Marinagarivorans cellulosilyticus: one gene and its partner. The protein of the gene in region 1 interacts with the protein of each later gene in a pairwise test. Links are inferred from orthologs where the notes say so. Each region holds a gene or a part of one and is shown on either strand. Other genes may lie near its edges. The genes, in order: fliM and fliG.

Region 1 (12,600 bases):
GCGCGGTACAGCAATTGTCTGAAGTGCTTTTTTACCTTGGTTGTGTGGCTGTCTTGCCTTCATGAATTTTTATCTAGTTAGGCATTGTTTAGTGCCGCGGCAAGGGGTGTGCTATGGCCGCAGCGATGTCGTTGCTCAGGCATTGAGTGATTGTGAGCGCAAAAGGCTGCTTAGCTCGCTGCCAGAAGCGTCGGCCATGTTGAAGTTTTCTAGCCCGCTTTCGCGTTGCCAAGCGCTGGCGAATTTTTTATGGGGAGATGCGTCTTCTGATGATCGCCTCGCCGAGTTGGACTTTGGTGTGTGGGAAGGGGTACCTTGGGATGATATTAGCCGAGAAGCACTGGATCAGTGGGCAGCTTCACCCTTAATGTTTTCTCCGCCGGAAGGCGAAAGCTTTAAGGTGTTGATTCGCCGCGTTGCATTGTGGCGCCGCGATGCATGTTTGCGTGCCCGTGAGCAAGGGCTTGATCATGTTGCGGCGGTAAGCCATGCCGGCGTTATTAAAGCGATGGCGGTATTGTGTAATGGCGTGAGTGTGGCGCAAGCGCTTGCTATGCAAGTTCCATATGCTGAGGCTTTGCATTTTCGGTAGCGGCGTCAGCGCCTTTAATTTGTATCGCGTTCCATGCCTTGAGCATGTTGGTACAAAAAGCCACGAATAATACGTGTTAAGCGTAGCTCCCCTTTGGTGCCTTGCGCGGCGGGTTGTATTTTTCGGCTGAGATAAACAGGCATTTCACTTATTTTTGCTTGTCTTTTTCGCTGTGTTAATTGTTGCATGGCAATATCTAAGTTGGCTCTACCCGATGCGCTTTCTATGATATCAAATGTAGGAAGGGTGATTTTTTCGAAAGCACTAAAAAAGTCAAACTCGGGGATGTGTTGTATTTCTTGCGCGCTGTTAAGCAATATTAATCCGCGAATCGAACTGAATGCAGTGGTGTCTGTTTGTGCTTCTTCGGAGTATATCGTGCGAATAATGCGCGCTGCGCTTATGCCTTCGGCAAAAACAATATTATTAAATTGTTTTTTGCTTTCTAAATGTTTAATGCCGGCCTTAATGCGCGCTATAGCAACTTCTTCGGCGGGTAAAACGGCTTCGTTGCTTTCTTGGGGTTCTGGGTTGGGCGGGTCGTCGGGTGTTGTTGTGCTGATTATTTTGCCTTCCGATAAATCTTCGGCGGAATCGTCGTGAACCACTTTAGATTCATCGACTGTTTGGTTGGCATTGTTTTTTTCGGCGTTAGCTTTTTCTGTTTCATCGTCCTTTTCCGTGTCGGGGGTTCCATCTTCTGGTGTGTCGGCTTGATCAGTTTGTGGTTTAACGACAATAGCGGGGGGGCGCTTGGGCGGCATTTTTTGCTGTTGTTTGGGTAGGCTCAGGGTTAGTGTCGACCAGCCGTGTTGGCTCAAATAGTGTTGAATGTTGTTTAGCTTGTGTTGATTGGCAGGGTTGGTATTTTCGCTTGGCAGTATTAGGAGTGCGCCCTGTGGATTGCCGCTTGTATCTTTATGCCATAGCGCTAAAAAATCGGTATCGTTAGCGCTTAGCCAAATACTTTGCGCTTGTGTGTGTTTAGCTTGTAGCTCGCTCTCGATCAGTGTTTGCTGCTGCAAAGGGTTGTAACTGTATTGCTGGCCGGGCCCGAGTGGCGTCGGTGTGGCAGGCTTGGTTGTTTCTGTATTGCTTTGTGCGCTGTCGTCGGGGTTTTGCGCGTCTGGGGTCGTATCGGCTTGATCGCTAGGTGGGCTTGGCGTTTCCTTCGTGGCTACGTCGGGGGCTTCTTGGCTATTGGCTATGGTTGGCAGCGTTAAGCTTGCACCCAAAAACAGTGCCGCAAAATAAAGGGCAAGGCTGCCCAGAAGCTTTTGTATTGGCGCTGTGTTTATGGGTGGGTGCCTTGGTGTGCTTGGTGCCGTGCAGCTATTCAACATGTTACCCTCTGATGGATTACTCCAAACATAGCAGAAGACCATGAATAACAGCCCAGCAATGCAAACTATTTTATCGGCAGTTGCAGATGCTTGTTCAGCCATATTGGCGCACTACCATCCCAATGCTACCTATTCTGATGTGGCTTACAAAGGTGACAACACACCGTTGACTCAAGCCGATTTAGCGGCGCATCGGATATTAAGTGATAGTTTATCGGCGATTGCAGGTTTGCCTGTGATCAGCGAAGAGGGAGTTATTGCGGATTATGCCCAGCGTGCACAGTGGCCAGCCTATTGGTTAATTGATCCACTAGACGGCACCAAGGAGTTTATTGCTGGCAGTGGCGAATTTAGCGTTAATGCGGCGCTGGTGGTTGGTGGGCGGGCTGTTTTGGGCGTTATAGCTGGGCCTGTGTCGGGTAATCTTTATGTGGGGCTAAGTGTAGCGTCGCCGCTAGAGCAGGCTCAAGTTTCGCGCCTACTGCCTAGCATTAGCTCTAATACCGAAGCTTTCAGCGCTAAAATTGATAGCTGGGCGAGCTTTAATCCTCAGCAAGCGCTTTCTTGGTCGAGAATCTCCACTGTTCAACCGCAGCGAAGTATTAAGGTATTAACCAGCCGCTCGCATCACGGGCTAGAGGCAAACCATTATTTGACGGGCCTAGAAGAGGTTGAGGCGATGCCTATGGGCAGTTCCTTAAAGATGTGTTTTATCGCAGAAGGCTTGGCGGACCTTTATGTAAGGCTGGGGCCAACGTCAGAATGGGATACCGCTGCAGCGCAGGCAATATTGGAAGGGGCTGGCGGGCAACTGTTGGACTTAACGGGCAATCCTTTGCGTTACAACCAAAAGGCCTCTTTGTTGAACCCGGCCTTTTGGGCAGGTAGCCAATATTTTTCTATCAATAACGCTGGTGCCATCAGTTTAAAAGAAAGCGAATTTAACGCCGATAATCACCAATAGCGTTGCAAGAATAGGGCGAAGAATACCGTTGGGCACACGATTGGCCAATTTTGCGCCTACGTGTACCGCCGGCAGCGAGCCAACCAATAAGCCGCCAAGTAGGGCGAAGTCTATATTGCCGAGCAGCACAAAGTGCCCCATGCCGGCAATAAAGGTTAATGGAACCGCGTGGGCAATGTCTGTGCCGACCACGCCAATAGCGCTTAACCTTGGGTAGAGCGATAGCAATAGCACGGCACAAAAGGCGCCAGCACCGACCGAAGACAGCGTAACTAGTATGCCCAGCGCAAAGCCTGCGATAACGGTAATGGGTTTGTTGTGCCGCTGGTACCAGCGTTCACCGTGAGAAAGGTCATGGGATTCAGCTTCTACTTGTTTCTTGAATAGCAAAACAATACCGGTTAAGACCAGCATTGCGCCTAAGGCTTTATTTAATAGTGGCGAATAATCGAGGTTGTCATTTACTAAGTAGCTAAGCGCAAGGCTGGTGAGCATTGAGGCAGGAATACTGCCGGCCGCCAGCAGTGCCACCACATCCCAGCGTACACTGCGTTGTTTGGCGTGGGTCCATGCGCCACCGGCTTTGGTGATGGCGGCGTAGAGTAAATCGGTGCCTATGGCGATTTTCTCAGGGATGCCCCAAAGGATTAGTAGCGGTGTCATTAGCGAGCCGCCGCCAACACCGGTAAGGCCTACAGCTAGACCTACGCCTGCACCGGCAAGGATGTAAAATAGAAAATCTATCAACAAGACACCTACTAATTCAATAATTTGGGGGTAAGATCGCAAACACATTCGCCGCTCGGCTTGGTGAGTGCTACATTAAGAGTTATAAAGAGGTTGGCAAATATACTGATTTGCATCTATTCTTCAAAAGAATATTTATTTATATTTTTATAAGTAAATTGATGAGCGCGTGTTTTTGCTCTAATACTTCGTTTATTACTGTGTTTTACCGCTTCCATTTGTTTAACGTTAATAATATTGCCGCCAATCGGAGGGCATAATGAAACTCCAGCAGTTACGATATATCTGGGAAGTTGCGCATCACGATCTTAATGTGTCTGCAACCGCTCAAAGCTTGTATACATCTCAACCCGGTATTAGTAAACAAATTCGTCTTTTGGAGGATGAGCTGGGTGTGGAGGTCTTCTCCCGCAGTGGCAAGCACCTTACCCGAATTACCCCTGCAGGCGAGGCTATATTGCGCACCGCGGGTGAAATCTTGCGTAAAGTCGAGAGTATTAAGCAGGTGGCGCAGGAATTCAGCGATGAGCGTAAAGGCAGTCTTTCTATTGCCACAACGCACACCCAAGCGCGCTATGTATTGCCCAATATCATTTCCAAGTTTATTAGCGAATACCCCGATGTGTCACTGCAGCTAAACCAAGGCACGCCCATGCAGATTTCTGAAATGGCTGCCGATGGCTCGGTTGATTTCGCGATAGCGACAGAGGCAATGGACTTATTCAGCGACCTTATTATGCTGCCGTGCTACAACTGGAACCGCTGCATATTGGTGCCTAAGAATCACCCGTTATGCCAGCTCTCAGAGTTAACTATTCAAGATGTGGCTAACCACCCTCTAGTGACCTATGTTTTTGGCTTTACTGGGCGCTCTAAGCTAGACGAAGCTTTTATGGAGCATGGCTTGGCGCCGAAAGTTGTATTTACCGCAGCCGATGCCGACGTTATTAAAACCTATGTTCGCCTAGGTTTGGGGGTTGGTATTGTCGCCAAGCAAGCCTACAACGTCGAAACGGACTCAGACCTAGTGGCGCTAGATGCTAGTCACTTGTTCAAACCGAGCACAACGCGTTTGGCCTTTAGGCGAGGGACATTCTTGCGAGGCTTTATGTACGATTTTATCGAGTTGTTTGCGCCCCATTTAACCAAGCAATTGGTCGATAGCGCGTTTAACTGTAGCTCGAAAATAGAGCTGGATGAATTGTTGGCTGATATACAGCTGCCCGAATATTAAGATTGCCGAGCATTAAATAAAAAGGCCTCAAACGAGGCCTTTTTTATGTCTGCGCTTTGTGGTTAGTCCTTTAGGTTTTCGTTGTGTAGGCCACATTCTTTTTTTGTGGCATCTTCCCACCACCAGCGGCCTTCGCGCTCGTGTTGATTGGGGCCAACAGGCTTGGTACACGGCTGGCAACCAATGGAGATAAAGCCTTGGTCGTGCAAGGTGTTATAGGGTACTTCTAAGGCGCGAATATGCATCCACACATCTTCTGAAGACCAGTTTGCCAGCGGGTTGTACTTTGTAAGCTCGCGGTCGGCGCCCGCAAATACGGCATCGTTTTGAATAACAGGAATGCCCATTCTTGTGCCTGGGCTTTGATCTTTACGCTGGCCAGTCACCCAAGCATCCACAGTTGCCAGTTTGCGCTTTAAGGGCTCTATCTTGCGGATGCCGCAGCATTCTTGATGGTTGTCTTGGTAAAAGCTAAACAGCCCCTTTTCTTTGACTAGCGTTTGTACTGCCTCTGCTTGCGGAAACATAAGCTCGATATCAATGTTGTAGTGGTTGCGCACGCGATCGATAAAACTGTACGTCTCTGGGTGCAGGCGCCCGGTATCTAGCGTGAAAACGTTGATGTCTGGGCGAATTTTGCTGGCTATATCAACCAGTACAACATCTTCGGCACCACTAAAAGAAATGGCGATATTGTCATGTGTTTCGAGGGCGTACTTGAGGATTTCGCGGGGGCTTTTCTTTTGTAGTTCGGCGTCTAGGTCGATCGCGATCATAGCGTGTGCTCATTTAAAACGGGTTTAGGTCTGCTGGCGCGCGCAGCGCCTATGCTGTAGTCATTTTGGCGGCGCTGATCATATCAAAAACTACCGCTTATCCCCAAATTGGACAACTTTGCCTGAGTTCTCGCGCAATTACAGTTTTGGACTATTCTTGGATTATGGCCGTTCAGGCTTTCACGGCGATAATCGCTATTATTAGATTTGGTATTAAAGGTGGACTTACCCATGTCAATTAACTCTTCGGTTTCTGGTGATGGCAAAACATTAATGATTGAGGTTGATGGTCGTTTTGATGCAAGCTCACTTGACGAGTTTCGTAGTTGTTATGAAGGTGGGAGTGGTTTGGAAGGGTACGAGGTAAATTTGCGTAAAGCGGAGTATCTCGATAGCTCTGCGCTGGGTATGTTGTTGGTATTGCGCGACTTTGCCGGCGGTGACCGCGCATCAATTACAATTTCTAATTGCTCGCCAGAAGTTAAAAAGATTTTTGCGATATCAAGTTTCGAAAAGCTATTTAGCATTCAGTAGTCAAAAATACGTTTGTTATCGCTTAAACCAAGATGTAGGTAAGGTTTAGTGATTTAAAGCTGGCTATAGATGGAGCAGGGTAGGATGGGCGACAAAACTGATGAAGTGCAAGAGGCGCTCGTAAAGATTTTAGTCGCCGAAGATTCCGCCGTGGATCGGATGATCCTTGAATCCATGCTAAGAAAGGGAGGCTACCACGTCATTATGGCCGAGGATGGCCTGCAGGCCGTCGAGCAATTCGAACGTCATAATCCAGACCTTGTTTTTTTAGATGTATTAATGCCGAACTTAAATGGTATTGAGGCGGCACGTAAAATCCGAGAAATGTCTGGCGATGTATTTACCCCGATTGTATTTCTAACATCACTTGCCGATGCTGAATCCTTGGCTACCTGCTTAGAAGCCGGTGGCGATGATTTTTTATCTAAGCCGTATAACGCGGTAATTATTGAAGCCAAAATTAAAGCGTTTTATCGCATGCGCGAAATGAATCAAACAATGATTCGTCAGCGCGATCAAATTGAATTAAATAACACCCATTTAATGCAAGAGCAAGAAGTGGCAAAGCAGGTGTTTGACAAAATCACCTATGCGGGTACGTTAGATTTGCCCATTATTAAATACTATATGTCTGCGCTTGCGGTATTTAATGGTGATGTCATTCTTGCAGATTTAAGCCCAACCGGCAGCTTGTTGCTTTTATTGGGTGATTTTACCGGGCATGGTTTACCTGCGGCTATCGGCTCTATGCCTTTGGCATCAATTTTTCATGGTATGGCCAGAAAAGGCTTTAGTATCGGCGATATTATTCGCGAGGTTAATGGCAAGCTCTACCATACTTTGCCGGTAGGCCTTTTTTGCTGCGCCACGGCGGTAGATTTAAGCTTCCATAAAAAACGCGCATTGATTTGGTCTGGTGGGTTACCCGAAGGTGGCATCTATCGTGCTGAGAGTCGTCAGTTCGATGTTATTCGCTCGACTAATTTGCCGTTGGGCGTTTTATCTAACCGGGAATTTAACCATACGCCAGCACGCTATGAAATGGCCGAAGGCGATCAGCTATTTTTATGGTCCGATGGCATTATCGAAGCCCGAAAACCCGATGGAAACATGTTTGGCGAGGAGCGCTTAAATGCCATTTTGTATGCTCAGAGCCCGGTGGATACTATTTTCGATACCGTGCTTAAAAGTGTGCAAAACCATATTGGCGACAGCGATGGCGATGATGACGTCTCGATTGTTTCTTTGGAAATGCCCAACGACGAAGTGGCTGAAAAAGTTTTAAAAAGTGCACCTAAATCACGTGGTAGCCTAGCGGACTGGGCAATGACGTTAAAATTAAATACCTCGTCATTAAAAACGTTTGACCCGCTACCGTTGCTGTTAAACGTCATTTCGGAGGTTCCACACCTTCGCCAAAGCAGTTCGGTTTTGTACACTGTACTTTCTGAATTATTTAATAATGCAGTTGAGCATGGTGTTCTGGGATTATCATCAAAACTTAAATCATCACCCGAGGGCTTTGCAACTTATTATAAGCTGCGCAAAGAAGGGCTAGAGCAGCTTCAAGATGGTTGGGTAACAATTGACTTTGAGCACCAGCTTGAGGTCGATGGCGGCTTATTAACGATTCGCTTTACTGATAGTGGTAAAGGTTTTGTTAAAGAGGACGAGGTGGTGAAGACCGAAAAAGGGGATCTGCACCCGAATTATTTTGGCCGGGGGTTGCAGCTGATAGATTCAATTTGTGAGCGATTAACGATTAATGTTCCTGGTAACCGCATCGAAGCGGTTTTCCGTTGGAGTACTGAAGATTAATGTGGAGCCTATGATGGAGTCTGTAAACCTAGGTGTGTTGGCCGAGCTTAAAGAATTGTTAGCCGAGGGTTTTGAGGTTTTGGTTGAGCGTTTTATTCTTGATGGTCAAGCGCGAATAGATAAAATGCAAGAAGCCTTATCTGCTGGTAGTGCAGAAGTCCTCTATGCCGAAGCTCACGGTCTAAAAGGCAGTAGCCGCAATGTCGGGGCAAATTTATTGGCCGATTATTGTGGTCAGCTTGAGGCAATGGGACATGCGCAAAACCTTGCCGGTGCCGAACCAATATTTTCCGCTGTTGTGAAAGAATTTTCCGCTGTTTGCCAAGCTTTGCAAGATTTTAGCGTTGCCTAATTGTCGGTTGCGCATTCCCTCTGTTGATAAGCCCAGGTACGCCAAAAAACTGACTTCAAACAGTTTTTTGGCTGTATTTACAGCTTTCGTTATATCCATAGTGTGCGCAATAAAGCTATAAACCTTGCGCTGTAATCTTTTGTTAACCATTGGCGTAGTTTCTGCATTCTCTTAGTTTTGATACAAGACTTAATCTGCAGGACGAAATAATGACGACTCATGCCTCTGCTTTAAACATGCTAGATAAGCCTGTTGCTAATCACGCGCCTAAAAAGCAAAACGCCAGTCGCGAAGCTGCATCCGCGGATGGTCGCGCTGGACAAAGCTCCGCTAGTGATACTCAACAAGCGCAGGATGCAAAAGACTTTAAAAAAGCGATGGCTAGGGCGGCACAAAAAAATAGTCAAGGCGATGAGGGTAAGGTCAATAATGATAAAAATACATCTACTGAGAACCCCATAGCGACAAACGAGCCCTCTGCACAAGTGATCGGCCCTGAGGCCGTGCTGGCGCCGGCGCCAGACATGGCTGGTGAATTACTGCCTATTGAAGAGCCTAGTTTTCTGACTGAAGGGGAAGTCAAGCCGCTTACTTCTCCTGTGCAAGCAGAGGGGCTTAAGCCTCAAGAGTTGTTATCTGGCGCGGGCGAGGCGCCAGAGGTCGGCGCGGAGATGGGGCCGAATGCGGCGCTTGATCTACAAAAGGTCGATTTGCCGCTACAAGCGAAGCTAACGGAGTCGCCGGCTTCGGAAGGTAAAGTGGAAGCGCTGGCCAGTATGCCGATAAAAGGTTTTGCGCTAAAGAATGCGACACCTGAGGTTGCTGTGAGCGGCGATGACGAGTTAAGCTCGACTTCAGCATCGGTTGTGATGTTAGGTAAGTCTACTCTTCCTACCGGTACTCCGCAAAGCGGGGGCGGTATGTTGTCGTCAATGAATAATGGACAGTTAACTCAGGCATTATCCAATAAATTCATGGCGCAAGGCTCTGGCGTGATTGCCGCTAAAGCGGGTGCTTCAGAAGCGCTAATGCCCGAAAAAGGTTTTAGTTTTCAGCAAAATTATTCATTACAAGAAGAGCAAGATTTTAAGCCTGCGTTACCCGCGACAGAGCTTTCACCAAAAGCGCCTTTGCCAGCAGTGGATCGTGTTTTTGTTTCGGCTAATGTACGTTTTGGCTCGCCGGCTTGGGCTGGCCAAATTGCGGAACGTTCAGCCAATTTGGCTTCGCAAAATATTAAGCAAGCTGAAATACAGTTAAACCCGCAGGATATGGGACCGATAAACGTCAAAATATCAATGGCCAATGAGCAAGCGACGGTTACATTTTCGGCGCAAAATGCGGCTGTCCGCGAAGCTCTAGATTCCACTTTGCAGCGCTTAAAAGACTCGTTTGATGAGGAGGGGTTAGATCTTGTGCAAGCGGATGTGACTGATCAGCAAGCTTCTGATAGTGATGATTCGCAAACTTATGGTGGCGAACCCCAAGGAGGCCCAGAGGAGGCTCAGCCCGAGCAGCATGTTGTGCATGTTCCTCGTTCGGCTGTAGATCACTTTGTATAGCAACTAAAAAATGTGACGAAAAAGGCTGCGTATATCGCGGCCTTTTTTGTGCCTCTGTGTTAACAACTTTATGTGTGTCTTTAATAGTTATGTGGCCCTTTTTTTGCTCCGTCATTAATTAATTGATAAAAAATTTAATAAACGACGAGTTTTTGACATGGCTGAAGAGGAAGAAAGCGGTGCCGAAGCGCCAGCTGGCGGCGGCAAAAAGAAGCTGATTCTATTGGTTCTATTGGCTTTACTACTGGTTGGTGGTTCAGTCGGGGGAACTATTTTTGCCCTTAAATTGATGACTCCTCCGGCAGAAGAAATGCCAGCTGAGGAAGCGGTTGTTGAGGACGTCAAAGAACCGGCGATTTACTACCCGATTAAACCGGCCATTATTGCTAACTTCGGTTACAAGGGGCGGCAGCGTTATGCTCAGGTCGACGTTACTTTATTAATCCGTGACGAAAGTGTCATTTCCGCTATCGAGCTTCATGCGCCTCTAATTACCAATGCGTTGGTGTTAACGATTGGTGGTCAAATGTATAACGAATTGCAAACGGCTGAAGGAAAAGAATTGCTTCGTCAGCAGTGCTTGCAAGAACTGCAGAAAATTCTAGAGAAAGAAATCGGCAAGCCAAGTATCGAGCAGGTTTTATTTACCAACTTTGTAATGCAGTAGGGTAAAGGGATGCAAGATTTATTATCACAAGATGAGATCGATGCCTTACTTCACGGTGTTGATGATGGCGATGTCGAAACGGAGGACGACAGTGATCCCCTTGCGGTCAGTAATTATGACTTAACAAGTCAGGACCGTATTGTTCGTGGGCGAATGCCTACGTTAGAAATGATTAATGAGCGTTTTGCACGTTATACCCGAATAAGCATGTTTAATTTACTGCGTCGTACTGCAGATGTTTCTGTTGGGGGGATTCAAATTCAAAAGTTCGGCGAATATGTCCATACCCTTTATGTGCCGACCAGTTTGAATATGATCAAGTTTCGGCCTTTACGTGGTACAGCTTTGGTCATTCTTGATGCAAAACTTGTTTTTAAATTAGTTGACAATTTTTTTGGTGGTGATGGTAGACATGCCAAAATTGAAGGGCGTGAATTTACACCCACAGAATTACGTGTTGTGCAGATGGTATTGGAGCAGGCTTTTATTGATCTAAAAGAAGCTTGGCGCGCAGTAAAGGTAATTGATTTTGAATATATTAATTCAGAAGTTAATCCCTCGATGGCCAATATTGTTAGTCCGAGCGAAGTGGTTGTGGTCAGTACTTTTCATGTTGAGCTCGACGGCGGCGGCGGAGAACTTCACATTACGATGCCGTATTCGATGGTCGAGCCAATTAGAGAAATTCTTGATGCTGGTTTGCAATCGGATACCGACGAAAGAGACGACCGCTGGATAAATGCGTTACGTGAGGATGTGATGGATGCGGAAGTTGAACTTGAGTGCGACATTGCCCGTCGAGATATTAGTTTGCGCGATATTGTTGAGCTACGCCCCGGTGATGTTATCCCGATAAATTTACCAGAAATGCAAGTGTTAACGGCCAACGGTGTGCCTATGTTCAGAACCACGCTAGGTCAACGTGGTGAGCACCTAGCCCTTAAAGTGTGTGAACAAATAGACCGAGCAGGCCCATTTAAGCCGGGTGCGCCCGAAGGAGAAACTGATGAGTGATGACGAGAATGATAATGTTGATCAGGACAGCATGGCCGATGAATGGGCTGCAGCTATGGAGGAGCAAGTAGAGGAAGAGGCTGCTCAGGCGGTTGATCTTGAGGAGTTTGACGAGCCTGCCGCTGCTGCCGGCACTGGCGCAGCAGCGAGCGTTGATGGCCGCCCGGATCTGGACGTCATTTTAGATATTCCTGTCAGCATTTCTATGGAGGTTGGCCGTACTGCAATTACCATCCGGAATTTACTGCAGCTAAATCAGGGCTCGGTAATTGAGTTGGATCGACTCGCTGGCGAACCGCTGGATGTTTTGGTGAATGGTACGCTCATTGCCCACGGAGAGGTGGTTGTGGTCAATGAAAAATTTGGCATTCGAATGACTGATGTTATTAGTCCTTCAGAGCGAATTAAAAAACTGAGGTAGCATCGATGACAAAATTCATTGTTTTTATTGTGATGCTAAGTTTAACGGGGCATTGCATTGCGCAGGCGACGCCGGTGCTTGCAACTGAGCAAGTCAACCTTGCTGTAGACCCTTTGGTTGCACGGGGGCTGCCTGAAAATACCGCAATGGCGGAAGATATTAATACTACGGCTTTGGCTTCGCCACTCGGGAATAAAAAAGAAACGGGCAATGCATTGGCGACATCTGGTTTAAGCCCAGCGCGCTCAATAATAAAAGTGCTTGGTGCATTAATGGTGGTATTGCTGGTTATAGTCGTTGTGGCAGGGTTGCTAAAACGTACAGGCTTTACGGCATTAAAAAGAGGTAAGCAGTTAGTTCTACGTGAAACGCTTAATGTTGGTGCTAAAGAGCGTTTGGTGGTTGTTGATTTTGCCGGTGAAAGCTTATTGATTGGTGTTGCCAGTGGCAACGTGAATTTGGTAAAGGCTGTGCCGATGCTGGGTTTTGATAGCAGCGAGTTACCGTCGCCGCATTTAGGCGCTAAAACGGCGATGGACTTTCAGCATAAGCTCAATGAATTTTTATTAAAGGGTC
Region 2 (16,634 bases), 350 kb from region 1 along the record:
CAAATTCCCGTGTTTATGGTTCCTCTTAGTGCGGTTTCTGCGCTGCCCGCGCGCTATGCTTTGAACCCCAGCTCTTAATAGCGCTGCTGCGTGCAGGCATGTTACTGGGGTGTTTTCCTTATCGATTTGCCGATTTTTTACTGCCTGTTTGGCGCTAAGCCTTTCGGCTGTTGTGCCTCTAGGCGTTAAAACTTACAATTGCGCCCCTTTCTTAATGCCTCGGTGTCGGTATTGCTGCAGTCTTTGTGGCTAATCGGGCGCTAGTGGCTTACCAGTTGGTGGTGTAAAGCAAAATTATGTCTGAATTTGTACAGGGGCAGCGTTGGGTTGTCGATTCTGAGCCAGAGCTAGGTTTAGGGATTGTGGTATCGGTTGAAGCTCGCTCCGTGTCGATTTTTTTCCCGTTAGCAAATTGCGAGCGCATGTATGCCTTAGGGCAGGCGCCTCTTACGCGCATTGTCTTTGCTCAAGACGATGAAATCACTTTAGCTGATGGCGAAAAGCGCCGTGTTTTAGAGGTTAAAGATCATCAAGGTTTGATGATCTACGATGTTGGGACCGAAGGCTTGGTACCCGAAACGCAGGTGAGTGCTGAAATTCAATTGAACCAGCCGTTTATGCGTTTAATGACCGGCCAGCTGGATAAGGCGAAGTGGTTCTACTTTCGCCGTGAGCTAGATGCCGCCATGGCGAAAGTGTGGGGCTCTCGCTTAAATGGCTTGTTAGGCGTGCGCGCAAGCTTAATTGCGCATCAGCTTTATGTGGCACATACCGCTTGCGATCGGGATCGCGTTCGCGTTTTATTGGCTGATGAGGTTGGCTTGGGTAAAACCTTAGAGGCGGGAATGATTTTAAGCCGCTTGCTTAAGCTTGAGCGAGCCAAGCGTGCGCTGATTATTGTGCCTGACGCTTTGCAGGTCCAGTGGCTGGTTGAGTTAATCCGCCGTTTTAGTTTAACGCCTGGGGTTTACGATGGCCCAGGCTACGATTTTGAGCAAGGCCAAATTCATATCCTTAAGCAGTCTGCATTGGTAGAAGAAACCGAAAGCCTGTTAACGGCCGAGTTTGATGTGGTTATTGCCGACGAGGCGCATCACATTCAGCCAAATACGCCAGGCTTTGAGGTGCTGCAAGCGCTGTCTGATTTGTGCTTGCATATGGTATTGGTTACTGCAACGCCCGAGCAGCTAGGCTTTGAAAGCCATTTTGCGCGTTTGCAGTTGCTCGACCCCGATAAGTACACAAGCTTAGAAACGCTTGCCCAGGAGGAATCGGGGTACGCAGAGCTAAATGCTCTTATTCGCGACTTACCGGCTACCCGCGACGAGCTAGTTGCACGCTTTGACTTGGATGCGTCGTTAAGCGACGACGCCTTGCTCGATCAAGTACTTGATTGCCACGGTGTAGGCCGGGTGATGTTCCGCAATGTGCGCGCCTCGGTAAAAGGGTTTCCTGGCCGTTCGCCTCAAGCGCACGAAGTAGAAAGCGCTGACTGGAAGGATCGCTACGAATGGCTAGCGCGATTCTTAAAAGCTAACCCCGATGAAAAGGTGCTAGTTATTTGCCACGAAAAAATGCAGGTTATCGACTGCGAAAATTACTTGTGGCAAAAACACGGCATTGATCCGGCGCTGTTCCATGAAGATATGGACTTAATCGAGCGAGATCGCGCCGCGGCTTACTTTGCCGATTTTGAAAAGGGGGCTCAGGTTTTACTGTGTTCAGAAATTGGTAGCGAAGGCCGTAACTTTCAGTTTAGTCGCCATTTAGTCTGCCTCGATTTACCTGAAAACCCCGACATGCTGGAGCAGCGCATTGGCCGCTTAGATCGTATTGGTCAGGCAAATGATGTCAATGTGCACGCTCTTATTAGCACCAATGAAAACGGCGAGCCAGATGAGAACGCCTTGCGCTGGCATTGGTACCACGAAGTGCTCGATTGCGTTGGGCGCCAAAACCCTGCCGCCGGTAGCGTGCATGAACAGTGCTTCCCCGGTGAGTTTTCAGATTTAACTGAGGCTATTAAGCAAGAAGCTAAAACACAAGTAGCCATGCTGGAAGCTAAAATTCGAGATGGCCGGGATGCCTTGTTAGAGCGCAACAGTTGCCGCCAGCCGTTAGCAGGTGAATTGGTTGAGCGCATAACAGGCTTCGAAGAGTCTACGCCTGCAGCGTTGGTTGAAATGGCTAGCGAGCTTTTAAATTTCCACTTCGAGGATCTCGGTAATGGAACTTATTCGCTAATTCCGGCGGACAATATGTTACTGCCTTCACTGCCGGGCATCCCCCCTGAGGGTTTTGAGGTAGCGTTTGAGCGCAGTATTGCGTGTGTTCGTGAAGATGTTGTCTTTATGACTTGGGACTCGCCTTTTATTAGTGGTTTGTGGGAGTTACTGCATCACAGTGAGCTAGGCTCTGCGTGCGTGGCATTGTTGCCCAGTAAGCAGTTGCCAGCGGGTAAATGCCTGCTAGAGGCTTGTTTTGATGTTGTTGTGCAGTCAGAGCATGCCAGCGAGTGTTTGCCGTTTTTAGAGAGTTACTCTGTGCGGACCTTAACACTTGATATTAGCGATAAGGACTTGGCGGCCGTATTAGGAGAAAGCCAATTGCAGCAATCGTTGACTCATGTCGATAAGAAGTTGGCTCGCAAGATTATTCAAAGCAAAAAAGCCGAAATGCCCGCTTGGTATGCCAAGGCTGAAGCCTTTTCTGAGGTGCACAAGGTTAACCTTATCGAGGCGGCCAGTGCAAAAATCACATCGTTTTTCTCGCAAGAGAAAAACCGCTTAACGCAGTTGGCCAAAAAGAACCCAGCCATCGATATGGACGAGGTGCATAACCTTGCTGAAAAAGAGCGCCAGTTGCTGCACGCGTTAACGGCCCAAACTCACTTGCAGTTATCAGCTATTCGCTTAATCGTCACAACCGAGCCCAAAGCGCTTTAGTTGCAGGCTTAAAAAATCGGATAACCCTACATATAGGCATGAAATAGCCCCCACATTTATTTTCACCTTGACTACACTTTAATAGGTGACAGAAATAGGGGGCTCAATGGGCGGTTTTGCGTACGGAAATTTGCGGTTTTTGGTCGTGGACGACTTTAGCAGTTTCCGTACGACAATTAATGGCATGCTAAATTCGTTGGGCGTTATGAGTATCATGACGGCCAGCAATGGTATGGAAGCCCTCGAGATCTGCAAAAGCAAAAAATTCGATGTTATTTTATGCGATTACGACCTCGGCGTTGGCAAGAACGGCCAGCGCGTATTGGAGGCGCTGCGTCATCAAAAGCTCATAGATCGAGAGTCTTTATTTGTTCTGATTTCCGCCGATGTTTCTAAGCAGGCAGTGATGGCTGCTTACGACTGTACCCCCGATGATTACCTAGCAAAACCTATAAATACGCAAATGCTGGAGCGGCGAATAGGGCGCTTACTCGAACAGCGCGAGGCAATGCGCCCAGCGTATCGCGCTTTAGATAAAGGGGATTCTGAGCAGGCAATGGCCATATTAACGCGCATTGCGTTAAGTGGTGGCCGTGTTGCCTTGCCTGCGCAAAAGTTTTTGGGCGAGTTGTTTGTTGAGTTTGACGAGCTGACAAAAGCGGAAAAGCTCTACCAAAAAGTGCTTGAAACAAAGCCGCTAGATTGGGCTCGCCTGGGCTTGGCGTATGTGCATCAGGCAAAGGGGCAGCTAGAAGAAGCTGGTGCTGCTTTTTGCGAGCTAACCAGTGAGAATCCACTTTATTTGCCGGCTTACGATGGTATGGCAAGCAATTGGTTTTTACGTGACGATACGGCAAAGCTGCAAGATGCTATTGCGCAATCTGTGCAGGTCTCGCCAATGTCGATTCTTCGGCAAAAAAACCTCGCGAACATAGCAGAAAAAAATGGCGATTATCCTACGGCGTTAAAAGCGTTGCGCGAGTGTGTTCGGTTAGGGCGAGAAAGCTGCCATGGCTCGTGGGATGATGCTTATCACTTTGGTATGGCTACGGCATCGGCGCCAGAACAAGTTATTGAAAACAACAGAAAGCTTCCACAGGAAGCGTTGGAAATGCTGTCTGACGCTACCAATCACTACGACGTAAGCCCCGATCAGCTATTGCGCCTGCAATTCTTACAGGGCCGGCTGCAGTTTTTGGCCAAGCACTCCTTGGCAGGGCGTCAAGCAGTAGAAAAAGCCGAGCAAAGCTATGCTAAACAACCGCAAGACATAGAAACAGACATTGCCCGCGTAAAGGCGCTGCAAACTATTGGCGATGCAGAGCGCGCCGATGAGCTGGTGCACAGCTTAATTCAGCACTATACCTACGACCAAGAGGCGTTAGAGCGCCTTGATGAGCTATTGAATGAGCCGGTGAGCGAGGCAAACCGAGCACTAGTGGCGCAAATTAACCGCGAAGGTATCGAGCTATACAATGGTTCGTTGTTTGATGATGCCATTACGTGTTTTGAGCGGGCACAGGTTTTATTCCCTCGGCATGTCGGCATTCAGTTGAATATTGTTCAGGCGCTAATTGGCAAAATGAAAAGTGGCGACAACGATGCGCGCATAAAAATGGCAGTCGATAGTGCGCTTAAGGCAATTGGCGAGTCTGTCGATGACGAGCATTCGCAATATTCACGCTATAAGAAACTCAACGCTATGTTTAATGGTTAGTTTTTAAACTGAGCGCTTCAAATACTCGGCAAGCTGCTTTTGTCGCAAAGTCACTAGATGGGAGGAGGTTATGATAGAGCCGAACGATATCGACTTTTCAACGGTATTAGCGTCTAGCGTGCATGATATGAAAAACTCCGTAAGCATGCTGATAGCCTCTTTGCAGGAGGTGCTTGAGAGTATGCCTGTTGAAAATACCGAGCAATCGCAGCAGATGAACACCCTGCATTACGAAGCTTCTCGCATTAATAACGAACTAGTGCAGTTGTTGTCGATTTACCGCTTACAGCAAAAACGCTTGCCAATGCATGTGGATCAGCACTTTGTCGTGGATGTGCTAGAAGACCAGATTGCGCGAAACCACCCGCTAATTGATAGTCGTAATGTAGAGCTCATTCTTGATTGCGACGCTGACTTGGAAGCCTATTTTGATGCTGACTTAGTCGGCAGTGTTATTCAGAATGTTTTGGTTAATGGTTGTCGTTATACAAAAAGTAAAATCGTACTGGCTGCTAAATGCGATAAAAACGTTCTTTGTTTGACGGTGGCAGATGATGGCGATGGTTTTCCTGCGGGTATGCTGGACTACCCCGAGCAACTTCGCTCCGGCGAGGGTGACAGTACGCAGCTGGGGTTGTATTTTGCGAGTATTATCGCCTCCATGCATCAATCTAAGCATGGCGTGGGCCGCATTTCACTACGCAATGGACAGCCTCTTGGTGGTGGCGTTTTTGAACTGTTTATACCCAATTGAAAGGTTAAAAAAATAGCCTAATTGATTGAATTATATGCATATTTTGTTGTTTTCAGTTTTTTTACAAAAAAGGTTTGACATGCCATGCGCAAACTGTAAAATGCGCGTCACTCCTCGGGTGGTTAGCTCAGTTGGTAGAGCGGCGCCCTTACAAGGCGTAGGTCACAGGTTCGACCCCTGTACCACCCACCAAGACTTTTTAATCGGTATAATCAACGCCGGTTAAGCTAAAAAGTTTTAGGTGCTAACGTTAAGTTAGTGTCCTGAGTAGTCTACCGCGGACTGGTAGTTCAGTTGGTTAGAATACCGGCCTGTCACGCCGGGGGTCGCGGGTTCGAGTCCCGTCCAGTCCGCCACTTATCTAAAAAGCCGCACAAGAAATTGTGCGGCTTTTTACGTTCAAGGTCTTGTTGTTTTCCTTTTTCGAATTCTCTGCTACAGTTTTGTTGTGATGTTAATGTCTTTGCGACTTTTTGAATGTCTTCGTCGTTTTGTATTTGTAGTGTTTGTGTTGTCATCACACTGCAATATATATCTAAGACACTAACCTCACTTGCTAACTAAACCTATATGGAGGAGAGATTATGCAAGATTATTTGGAGGAGTTGTTGGAAGCTCCTGATGATGTTTTGAGTGATGATGATTTTGAATATGTGGATGATTATTCCGAACTATAAAATGGCAGCTTAGGCTGCCATTTTTATTTGCCTTTCTCTTGTTCCCTTCCTGTAACAAAGAACAAACTTCTACTGTTTTTGCTTGGTTTGGCTTTTTAGTCGCGCCTTAACTTTTCGCTGACAGCGATAGGGTTGGGGAAGCAAAAAATCACGATATAGCTCGATACCAAAAAAGTCACAATTGCAGCGCTTTGGATGACGACGGTTACCTTTTCGCTAATGATGTCGTTGGTGCTGGCTACAAGGGTTAAAAGTAGCGAAAACTCACTGATTTGCCCTAATCGAAAGCCTATATCCCACGCCAACCCCTTGCGTTCGCTCTTTCTGCACAGTAGCCCGTAAAAAACAACGGGCTTGACGATAAGTACAACGGCGGAAACGGCAATGATCGGAAGAAATAGGGTGGGTAGCAGGCTAATGTTGAGTTGTGCGCCAAGTGCGAAAAAGAACAGTATCAGGAAGAAGTCTCGCAAGGGTTTAAGGTTAAGTGCAATAAATTGCGATATGGGGCTGGTCGCAAGGGTGATGCCCGCAATAAAGGCGCCGATTTCCGCAGATAAATGCATAAATTCGGCAAGTTTGGCTAGGCCGAGGCACCAGCCGATTGCCAGCAAAAAAATGTATTCGTGGAAGCGATCAAAGCGTGAAATAAGGTGTAAAAGTACATACTTAACAAATGCAAACGCAATGACGCCAAGTGCGGGTAGGGCGGCAAACGCCATGCCGAGTTCTGGCAGGTTTAGCTCGCCAGGCGTCCCGCTGGCAAGGATGAGCAAGCATATGATGGCTAGAAAATCTTGAAACAACAGTAGGCCAACCATTAGCTCGCCGGTGTGTTTGTGGTGTAGTACGGTGGTGGGTAGCAGCTTTATGCCTATGATGGTGCTCGAAAATATGAGCGCCATGCCGAGCACGACAGATTCTGTTTGGTTAAAGCCAAAGGAGAGTCCCAGCAAATAACCAAGCCCCGCGAAAAGCGTGGAGCTGGCGATGGCGACTATGGATATTTCTTTAAAAACGCTTTTAAGCGCCTTGGGCTGCATGTCTAACCCAAGTAAGAAAAGTAAAAAAACGATACCTATATGGGATATATCGCTCACGATATTGAGGTCTGGAACGATTTTTAAGCCGAAGGGGCCAAATAACATGCCAATGGCAACATAGGCCACCAGTAAAGGTTGGCGTGAATATAGTGCAACCGAGGCAACAATGGCGGAGCCGGTGAAGATCAAAAAGAATGCATCAAAGAGGTGCCCGGTCATATCGCTCTATTCTTGTGGTGTTAGCTAATTTTAGATCAAAAAAAGGGGCTTATTTAGCCCCTTTCCTATATGTGCGACGGTACGGCTGTTATCGGCGCCTAAAAAGCGGCCGAGGTTCGTCGTGCGAAGCTTGGTAGTTGTTTGTGAAATCTTGCAAGCTAGCGAGCATGGAGTCAATATTTGCGTCGTCGGGAACGGCGAAAGCGTCAAAGCCGCAGCGCTTAAGGTAATACAGTTGGTCTTGCATGTATTCACCTGTAGCTTGAAGTTCGCCGCTAAAATCGCAGTCTTCTCGCAGGATGCGCGCTAGGGAAAAACCGCGTCCATCAGCAAATGCCGAGAACTCAATGGCGATAGCTGGTGCGCTTTTTAGCTGTTGGGTAAGCAGGCTTGGGTTGGTGTCGCCGTTTAGCCATACGCCGATATTGGCGTTGTGCAGCTCGGTGTTTTGTTGCCACAATTCCAGCGGCACAAGGTATTTCCCGTTGGCGAGATCTGCTTTGGCCAAACCTTCTTGGTCTGCAATTGTTACCCAGCTGTTATCTTGGGCGGCATTATTTTTAATTAGCTTTGGCATATACGCGCTCCTTAAAGGGGGCTAAACCTAGGCGGTTGTAGGTTTCAAGGAAGGTCTCTTCGTTTTCGCGCTTATCGACGTAGGTGTTGAGTATCGTCTTTACGGCGTTGGTGACTTCGGCTCGGGAGAAGGCTGGGCCCAGTACTTTGCCAAGCGCGGCATCGTTTTTAGAGTTGCCGCCAAGCTGGACTTGGTAGAACTCTTCACCTTTCTTGTCGACACCCAAAATGCCGATGTGGCCAATATGGTGGTGGCCGCAGGCATTCATGCAGCCTGAAATGTTAAGGTCTAGTGGCCCTAAGTCGTAAAGGTAATCGAGGTCGTCAAATTCGCGTTGCAGTGCTTCGGCAACGGGGATGGACTTAGCGTTTGCTAGCGAGCAAAAGTCACCGCCTGGGCAGCAAATCATGTCGGTTAGGGTGCCCACGTTGGGTGTGGCGAAGCCGTTTTCGCACAGTTTTTGCCACAACTCGAAAAGCTTGTTAGCTCTAACGTCGCCAAGCACCATGTTTTGAAGGTGTGTTGCGCGGATTTCGCCAAGAGAGTATTCGTCGGCAAAGTCGGCAATGGCTTCTAGTTGCGAGTCGGTGATGTCACCGGGCGCAATGCCGGTTGGCTTTAGCGATAACGTGACGGCGCGGTAGCCTGCCACGCGATGGCTGTGTACATTGTGGCTAAGCCAATGTCCAAAGGCGGCGTTCTCGCTGCGTAGAGCGTTGATCTCGGCAGTTTCGCTAAGGTCGTCTAGTTGGGCGTAGTCGGGCTCGGTGAAAAAACTCTTGGCGCGCTTAATCTCTTTGTCGGTAAGGCGTGTTGGGCTATCTTGTAGTTTTTCCCAAGTGCTTTCGACGGCTTGCGTAAAGGCCTCGACGCCCATTGCGTTAACTAAAATCTTAATGCGCGCTTTGTATTTGTTGTCGCGGCGGCCATTGAGGTTGTATACCCGCAAAATGGCTTCGAGGTAGGTTAGTACGTCGTGCTCGGGTAGGAATTCGCGAATAACTTTGCCGATAACGGGTGTTCGCCCAAGGCCACCGCCAACAAGGACGGTAAAGCCAATTTCGCCTTCGCTGTTTTTAACGAGCTGCAGGCCGATGTCGTGAAAGCGGATTGCGGCGCGATCTTCTTCTGTGCCCGAAACGGCAATTTTGAACTTCCTGGGCAGGAAGGCGTATTCGGGGTGGAAGGTAGACCACTGGCGAATAATTTCGCAGTAAGGACGCGGGTCGATAAGCTCGTCGGTAGCAATGCCTGCGAAATGGTCGGAGGTTACATTGCGAATACAGTTGCCGCTCGTTTGCACTGCGTGCATTTCAACAGAGGCTAGCTCTTCAAGGATGTCTGGCACCTCTTCGAGTAGGGGCCAGTTGAGCTGGATGTTTTGGCGCGTTGTAACGTGCACGTAGCCTTTGTCGTAATGGCGGCTAATGTGTGCCAGTTTGCGCAGCTGCTTGCTGTTAAGTAGCCCGTAAGGCACAGCAATGCGCAGCATTGGCGCTAGGCGCTGAACATAGAGGCCGTTTTGTAGGCGCAGTGGTAAAAATTGTTCTGGGGCAAGAGTGCCCTCTAAGTAGCGCTCGGTTTGGCGGCGAAATTGCGCCACGCGCTCTAAGATCAGCTGTCGATCATGTTCGTCGTAAACGTACATGGGGTTTGGTTACCTTTTCCGAGTCTATCGATGGGAGTGGCTTGGCGCTGCAGGTAGCGCTTGGGGTAGCCACAAGCGCATTGCAGTTGGTTGACTGGTCTTTAGAGGCAAAGTGACTTTTTGAGCAAAAGCAGAACTTTAAGCTCAAAAGGTGTCGCTCGCTAAAAGGCCTTTGCAACCCAGCGCGTAAGCGGACGCGCAGCATACAGCAAAAGCGCTAATGCCGCGAGTGACGTATGTGATCTTTGATTGGCGCATTGGTGTAAAACGCGGCGCCTCAATTGGAGTTTTTAACTAGTTGTAGCTGGCAAGCGTGCTGTCGCTGGTAGATAGTTTTTGTTTGGCGATGACATCTTTGGCTTCGCGATACAGAGTATTCGCTTCGCTAAGCTCGCCAACGCAGCGGCGGCGTTGCTCGTAGGTGCCAATTGCGCAAGATTCACGCAGCTCGCGGTATTCTTGAATCACGTCAAAAGCCTCAGCAAGCTCCATGCTTTGATCGGCTGTATCGCTGTTGCCTGCATTGGCGGTCATTGCTAAGGGGGCAGCACATAAGGCGAAATAAAGAGAAGGGAGAATCTTTTTCATGAGGATACCCAAGGGTAGTTAAACACGCTGTTACTTGCCGCGCATTCTAGCAACTCTAAAGTGTGTATAAAAGAAACATCTTTGCCTGAACTTGTCTTTTTTTAACTTTTTTTAGTCTTTTTGACTATTAAGGCGCCACACAGTGGTTGCGCATGCATTGATTCGCCTATTTTTTGATCTGTTAGGTTTGTGCGGCAGAGGTAGCGCTGCGTGAAGAAGAGTAACGTTTAGCGCATCTAGTGACTAACCGGTAGAGTGAAGCTGGCGATGAAGGTCTCGGGTGATTCATCTATGGCTAACGAGCTATCGTGCGCTTTTAATACTTCTTGAACAATGTCGAGGCCGAAACCAACACTTCCATAGACCTGCCCATCAAGTCTTCGGCCTTGTTGTGTTTCGGGGGACGTTGGGTTTTTTATCTGTATTTGAGTGCCGCCTTCAAGGGGAGTTGCAGAACATTGAATAAGAGAGTTCTCCGGCGAGTATTTAATCGCGTTAATCAGTAGGTTGGTTAGGGTTTGATGCAGGCGATGCTTGTCACACAGCAGCGCAGCCTGATCAGGAGCATCCAGCGTTATTGTAATGTTTGACTCGGCTGCAAAGTGTTCCACGGCATCCTGGGCCTCTTCGATTAACTGCTTGGCATTAACTTGGGTTTTGCTCAGCGCAATTTTGCCGGTGCTTAGCGCGGCGTTCTCTAAAATGGTATTCACAAATTCGAGAGCGTTTTCAGCCGGGCGTGCAATCTTTTGCGCTATTTGTTGGATTCTTTCGGGCGAGGCGTTGGGTTTTGTTGCCATTTTAGTTAGCCCGATAATAGTGCCTAGCGGGTTGCGTAAATCGTGCGCTACGTAGCCAACAAAGCGTTTCATTTTTTGGTTAAGGGCCAGCAGGTGATCCTCTTTGTTGCGCAAAAGAATGAAGGCGCCAATGGCGTTGGCCATTAACACAATAAGGTTTCTTTCGTGTGTGGAGAAGCCGTTTTCGCGCGCCGATACAGAGGTGAAATTTAGTGTGCCAAACAGTTCGTCAGCCACAAAAATAGGCGCTGACAAATAGGATTCTAACTTAAGGTTTTCGTATACCGGGTGGCACCGCATATATTCTAAAGCCCCCACTTGTGGAAAGCCTAAAACCTGTTGGCTTTTAATGACTTCGCGGCAGTAAGTGTCTTCCAGCCCAAATTCCTGTCCTTTTTCGAGTACGTCTAGTGGGCTTATCACATCACATACTGTGTAGCTGTTGCCAACAATGCGGCTAACAATACCTGTTTCTAACCCAAACACCTCTATACCAGAGACTAAATATTCGTGAATCAGGTCGTCAAAATTTTCAAATCGGCTAGCGGTTAGTAAATGGATGCGCGTTAGGTTGCTTAGCATGGCGCGTAGTTGTTCGTTTTCGCTGGCGGATGCATCCATGCTGATGTAAGTCGTATCTTCTATAAAAGAGGGGTAGTCCATGGCGAATCCAAGTTTGTAGTGTTGGCTATGTAGCCAATTATAGTCAACGCTTGCGGGTTTTGTGATGTGAGGATAAGTAGCTTTATTGGGTAGCTTTTTGTCGCTTGAAATTTATCGTATCCCTCGGTGTTTAAGTTTCTGGCCTGCTTTGTGCTCTTGTGTGTAGTAAGGGTAAAAACGCCAAACCTTTGGCAGGGTAGAACAATGACAGATCGTGTTGACATTAATCGTTTATTGACAGAGATGCGCTCCATTAAATCGCAAACGCAGGCTTTTGGCGGCGTGGAGGGCGCTAATGGCATTCGCCCTGGCGGAATCAACCCTGTTGAAAATAAAAATCGCGTTGATTTTGGTGATGTTTTTAGTCAAGCAATTAATAAGGTGAATAATATTCAACAAGAATCTGGCGCGGTTTCAAAAGCTTATATTCAAGGTGACCCCAATGTGAGTATCAGCCAAGTAATGATCGCATCGCAAAAATCCAGCGTTGCTTTTCAAGCGGCGACCCAAGTCCGAAATAAGCTTGTTGAGGCTTATAAAGACGTCATGAATATGCCAATTTAATGGTGTGAGGTAGCGTTAAATGGCAACGGCAGAAGCAGCAGGTGAAACAGTACAGGTTAAATCCAGTGGTGTTAAAAGCGATTTAATTGAAGGCTTTAATAATCTGAATTTGGTTCGGCAAGCTGGCTTAATGGTTGGCATTGCAGCCAGTGTGGCTATTGGTTTTGCTGTGGTGCTATGGACGCAGGGCGACGATTACAAACCCTTGTATGGCAGCTTGGACCGCCTTGATAGTAGCGAAGTGGGTGAAATCCTCGATTTTAATGATATCGCTTACAAGGTCGACCCGAAAACGGGCGCGCTGTTGGTCTCTGCCGATAAAGTGCATCAGGCGCGCTTAAAATTAGCGGAACGAGGAATTCCGGGGAATCAATCAATTGGCTTTGAGCTGCTTGATCAGGAGCAGCCGCTTGGAACCAGCCAGTTTATGGAGTCGGCGCGTTATAAAAGAAGCTTAGAGGGAGAGCTTTCGCGCACTATTTCTAGTATTAACTCAATTCGAGGTGCAAGGGTGCACCTCGCCATTCCTAAAGCTTCTGTATTTGTGCGTGATGGGCGCGAGCCGTCGGCCTCTGTATTTTTAGATTTATTCCCTGGGCGCAATATCGAAACGCGCCAAGTTAAGGGTATTGCCAATTTAGTGGCCTCAAGCATTCCCGAATTAAAAATTGAAAACGTCACGGTGGTCGACCAGAAAGGCAACTTGTTATCTGTTGGGGTAGAGGACGAGAGGCTGGTAATTGCTGCTCAGCATTTGGATTACACCAAAAAAGTAGAAAACGATATTATTTTGCGGGTTCGCCGCTTGTTAACCCCCATTATTGGCGATGGAAAATTTAAAACAGAAATTGCTGCTGATTTAGATTTTACCGAGGTTGAGCAAGCCGAAGAATCTTTCAATCCAGACTTACCGGCAATACGCAGCGAGCAAACGGTAGAAGAGTTGCGCAAGGGCGCAGGCGGCCCAATGGGGATTCCTGGGGCGTTAACGAATCAGCCACCGGATGGAGGCAATGCCCCTGAAGTTGCCAACGGACAAGATGGCGAAGGCGGTGGTGCAAGCCCGTCTAATTCACGCAAGCAAGCTGTCCGCAACTATGAACTGGATCGTACGGTTAGTTATACCAAGCATGAAAAAGGGCGCGTGCGGCGGTTATCTGTGGCGGTAGTTGTCGACGATAAAATGCAACCAAACCCAGAAACTGGCGAGCTAGTTCGCACGCGCTGGACTGATGCAGAGTTAGAGCGCATAGCCATATTAGTGCGCGATGCGGTTGGTTTTTCGGCGGCGCGTGGTGATAGCGTCAATATTCTGAATGAATCCTTTATCAATGATTTAAATACCCTCGACTACACCATGCCGTGGTATCAAACGGCGTGGTTTAAAACGCTGGCCAAGCAATTGGCTGGGGTATTTATTATTGGCTTATTAATTATTGGTTTGTTGCGCCCGGTACTTAAAAGTTTGGCGCAATCGGGCTTAAAAGCGCGAGCAGAAGATGAAGCAAAAGAGCTAGCGGCATTGCAAGCGGCAGGTGTGGATTCGTTCGACTCACTAAGTGATGAAACCGTTACCTTAACCGGTGGTGATGCCATGGCCTTGCCCAGCCCAGAAGAAAGCTACGAGCAGCAATTAAATGCTGTAAAAGGTTTAGTTGCAGAGGACCCAGGCCGTGTAGCGCAAGTAATAAAACGTTGGATTAACGAAGAATAATGCCGAGGATTAATAATGCCTAATAACCCGCCGGCACAGGAAGAAGCCAAAAAAGTTAATTTGCCCAAGCTGGATCAGGCTGCGATTTTGTTAATGTCGTTGGGTGAGTCCACCGCGGCAGAAGTGCTTAAACATATGGGGCCAAAAGAGGTTCAGCGTTTGGGTACGGCGATGAGCCAGCTAAAAAACGTACAGCAGTACGAAGTGGAAGTGGTGATTGCCAATTTTATGGATGAAGTGCGCACCCAAACGGGCTTGGGTATGGGGGCAGATAACTATATTCGCAATATGTTGGTAACGGCATTAGGGTCGGATAAGGCCAATGGCTTAATCGATCGCATTTTAATGGGTGGCAATACCACCGGGTTGGATACGCTTAAATGGATGGAAGCGCGTTCTATTGCCGACATTATTCGCAACGAACACCCGCAAATTCAAGCCATTGTATTGGCGTATTTGGATGCTGATCAGTCTGCAGAAATTTTGGCTTACTTCCCTGAAAAAGTGCGTTTAGATGTAATGATGCGCGTTGCATCGCTCGATACAGTGCAGCCGAGCGCCTTACAAGAGTTGAACGATATTCTTGAGAAGCAATTCTCTGGTAACGCCGGTTCGCAGACTAAAGATATTGGCGGCTTTAAAACGGCGGCTGAAATTGTCAATAATTTGGATAGCTCTATTGCTAATGAGTTAATGGAGTCGATTAAAGAAGTTGACGAAGATATGGGTACGCAAATTTCCGATTTGATGTTCGTCTTCGAGAATTTAAAAGATGTAGACGACCGCGGTATACAGGCTATTTTGCGCGAGGTGTCTTCAGAACTATTAATTACTGCCTTAAAAGGTGCCGACGAAGATCTACAAGAAAAAGTATTTGGCAATATGTCTAAGCGTGCTGCCGAATTAATGCGCGATGATTTGGAAGCTAAAGGACCGGTTAAATTATCTGAAGTGGAAACGGCGCAGCGAGAAATCTTGGCAATATGCCGCCGCATGGCCGATGCGGGTGATATTTCGCTCGGCGGCGGTGGTGAGGCAATGGTTTAATGAGTGCTCAGCCCCCAGGACGCATTCCTTTTGAGGATATCGCAAGTGCTAAATCGTGGCTGTTGCCTGAAGTTAATGGCAAGGTTATTAATGGCGACGAGCAGCGCAAGCGCAAAACCCAAGCGGGCAAAAATAAGGCACAGCAAAATAAGCGCTCGGCACCAGAATCGCCTGTTGTTAGTGAAGATGTTGATCCTCCGGAGCCCGAGCAGGTTAAAGGGGTAACCGCTCAGCAGCTAGAAGAAATTACACAAGCGGCAGAGCAAGATGGTTTTGATAAAGGTTATGCCGAAGGTTTAGAACAAGGCAAGCTGGATGGCCGAAAAGCCGGCTACAGCGAGGGCATAAAAGCAGGCACTGAGCAGGCAGAAAGTGAGCATGGCCAGTGGCTAAAAGAGCAAGGGCAGCACTTGCAGCAGTTATGCGAAGCGTTATTTTCGCCGCTTGAGCATCAGCAGCAAGCACTCGCAGATACCACGTTGGATTTAGCGTTGGGGCTGGCAAAGCATATTCTTCAACAAGAGTTGCAATTAGATTCGCGCAAGATCATTGCCGTTGTCGATCGTGCTCTAGAGGCCTTACCGCCTGTCGAAAAAAATATTGCCCTGTACCTTCACCCTGATGACGCCAATGCCTACCGCGATTACGCACCGCAACCGATAGCTGCCGATGTGATTCACGAGGATGCCTCGCTTACGCGTGGCAGTTGCAGTGTAAAAAGCGAGCATAGCTATATTGATTACTCGGTAGCTGCGCGGCTTGATGAGTTTGTCGCTGCGTTGGCTGATAAACCCTTTGATAGCAGCGCTGCAACAAGCGAGGTGCCATCGTTCGAGCGGGAGCCTGTTTCCCAGCCAATTTCCCAGCCAAAAGAGCCGCAAGCAGCTATTGCCGCAGAGGTTCCCCAGCAAGCGCAGGCAGAGGCCTCCACGCTTTCGCCTCAGCCAGAAAATAAAGGGGCAGAGGGTGAGGGGGGCGATGATGGCCGCGATGATTGGAGAGATGGTGAGGGCCCCGAGGTAAATAAAAAAGAAGGTGTAACCGGTGGCGGGTCAGACACTGAGGCACAGGAAGAATTACTTAAGGCGCCGCTAGAAAAACAAGCGGATCAAGCCCAAGGGCCAGTAAGGCCTGAATCACAAGCGCCAGCAGGCGAAGGGCGTGCAGTAGATGATTGACCTTCCTATCAGCGCTAGCGAACGCTTAGCCGGCAAGCGGCAATATGCCAGTTTCGAGCGCTTACCTCTAGCGGCCGGGCGGCTAACGCGAATGGTGGGCTTAACATTAGAGGCTGTGGGACTAAGTGTGCCGGTGGGCACCTATTGTGAAATTATTCGGCCCGGGCGCTCGCCTGTAGAGGCGGAAATTGTCGGTTTTAGTGATAGCACGACTTACCTTATGCCTATTCGAGCGGCAGAAGGGCTAAAGCCGGGCTTGGTGGTAAAACCGGTTAATGGCGCTGACCGCATACGCATAGGTGAGGCAAGCTTAGGGCGAATTATCAACGGTTTGGGGCACCCTTTAGACGGTAAGGGGCCGCTAGAGGGCGATGCCACGCTCGATATTAAACCGCAAACTATTAACCCAATGGATCGCGAGCCGGTTGTTACTCCGCTAGATGTGGGTATTCGGGCAATTAATGCGCTGCTTACGGTGGGCGAGGGCCAGCGCTTGGGGC

Evidence for each region.
Region 2: the proteins of fliM (region 1) and fliG interact in binary tests that used the Escherichia coli proteins (3 or more experiments, as listed by UniProt). The link is inferred for Marinagarivorans cellulosilyticus from one-to-one orthologs.

What each region holds. Positions count from the first base shown.
Region 1 is NZ_AP023086.1:4,028,540-4,041,139, reverse strand. What follows is about bases 9,691-12,600. They hold fliM (flagellar motor switch protein FliM), read left to right. Parts: upstream 9,691-10,598; coding sequence 10,599-11,603; downstream 11,604-12,600. Other genes in these bases: MARGE09_RS16385 (flagellar biosynthetic protein FliO), read left to right, coding at 12,030-12,600; fliN (flagellar motor switch protein FliN), read left to right, coding at 11,596-12,024; MARGE09_RS16400 (flagellar basal body-associated FliL family protein), read left to right, coding at 10,080-10,589; MARGE09_RS16405 (flagellar hook-length control protein FliK), read left to right, coding at 9,691-9,922. In the rest of the region: MARGE09_RS16455 (adenosylcobinamide-GDP ribazoletransferase), read left to right, coding at 1-65; MARGE09_RS16450 (histidine phosphatase family protein), read left to right, coding at 62-592; MARGE09_RS16445 (DUF3530 family protein), read right to left, coding at 607-1,935; MARGE09_RS16440 (3'(2'),5'-bisphosphate nucleotidase CysQ family protein), read left to right, coding at 1,976-2,899; MARGE09_RS16435 (sulfite exporter TauE/SafE family protein), read right to left, coding at 2,861-3,646; HTH-type transcriptional regulator CysB, read left to right, coding at 3,906-4,880; MARGE09_RS16425 (phosphoadenylyl-sulfate reductase), read right to left, coding at 4,943-5,656; MARGE09_RS16420 (STAS domain-containing protein), read left to right, coding at 5,888-6,190; MARGE09_RS16415 (fused response regulator/phosphatase), read left to right, coding at 6,275-8,008; MARGE09_RS16410 (Hpt domain-containing protein), read left to right, coding at 8,019-8,360; more of MARGE09_RS16405, read left to right, coding at 8,570-9,690. UniProt on the Escherichia coli protein: FliM is one of three proteins (FliG, FliN, FliM) that forms the rotor-mounted switch complex (C ring), located at the base of the basal body.
Region 2 is NZ_AP023086.1:4,379,744-4,396,377, reverse strand. The notes cover bases 13,086-15,940. They hold fliG (flagellar motor switch protein FliG), read left to right. Parts: upstream 13,086-13,924; coding sequence 13,925-14,956; downstream 14,957-15,940. Other genes in these bases: MARGE09_RS17920 (flagellar assembly protein FliH), read left to right, coding at 14,956-15,940; fliF (flagellar basal-body MS-ring/collar protein FliF), read left to right, coding at 13,086-13,909. In the rest of the region: MARGE09_RS17990 (universal stress protein), read left to right, coding at 1-78; MARGE09_RS17985 (helicase-related protein), read left to right, coding at 297-2,945; MARGE09_RS17980 (response regulator), read left to right, coding at 3,052-4,662; MARGE09_RS17975 (sensor histidine kinase), read left to right, coding at 4,733-5,416; MARGE09_RS17960 (cation:proton antiporter), read right to left, coding at 6,189-7,355; MARGE09_RS17955 (DUF934 domain-containing protein), read right to left, coding at 7,444-7,932; MARGE09_RS17950 (nitrite/sulfite reductase), read right to left, coding at 7,916-9,580; MARGE09_RS17945 (hypothetical protein), read right to left, coding at 9,875-10,168; MARGE09_RS17940 (GAF domain-containing sensor histidine kinase), read right to left, coding at 10,405-11,631; flagellar hook-basal body complex protein FliE, read left to right, coding at 11,836-12,195; more of fliF, read left to right, coding at 12,215-13,085; more of MARGE09_RS17920, read left to right, coding at 15,941-16,134; flagellar protein export ATPase FliI, read left to right, coding at 16,127-16,634. UniProt on the Escherichia coli protein: FliG is one of three proteins (FliG, FliN, FliM) that forms the rotor-mounted switch complex (C ring), located at the base of the basal body.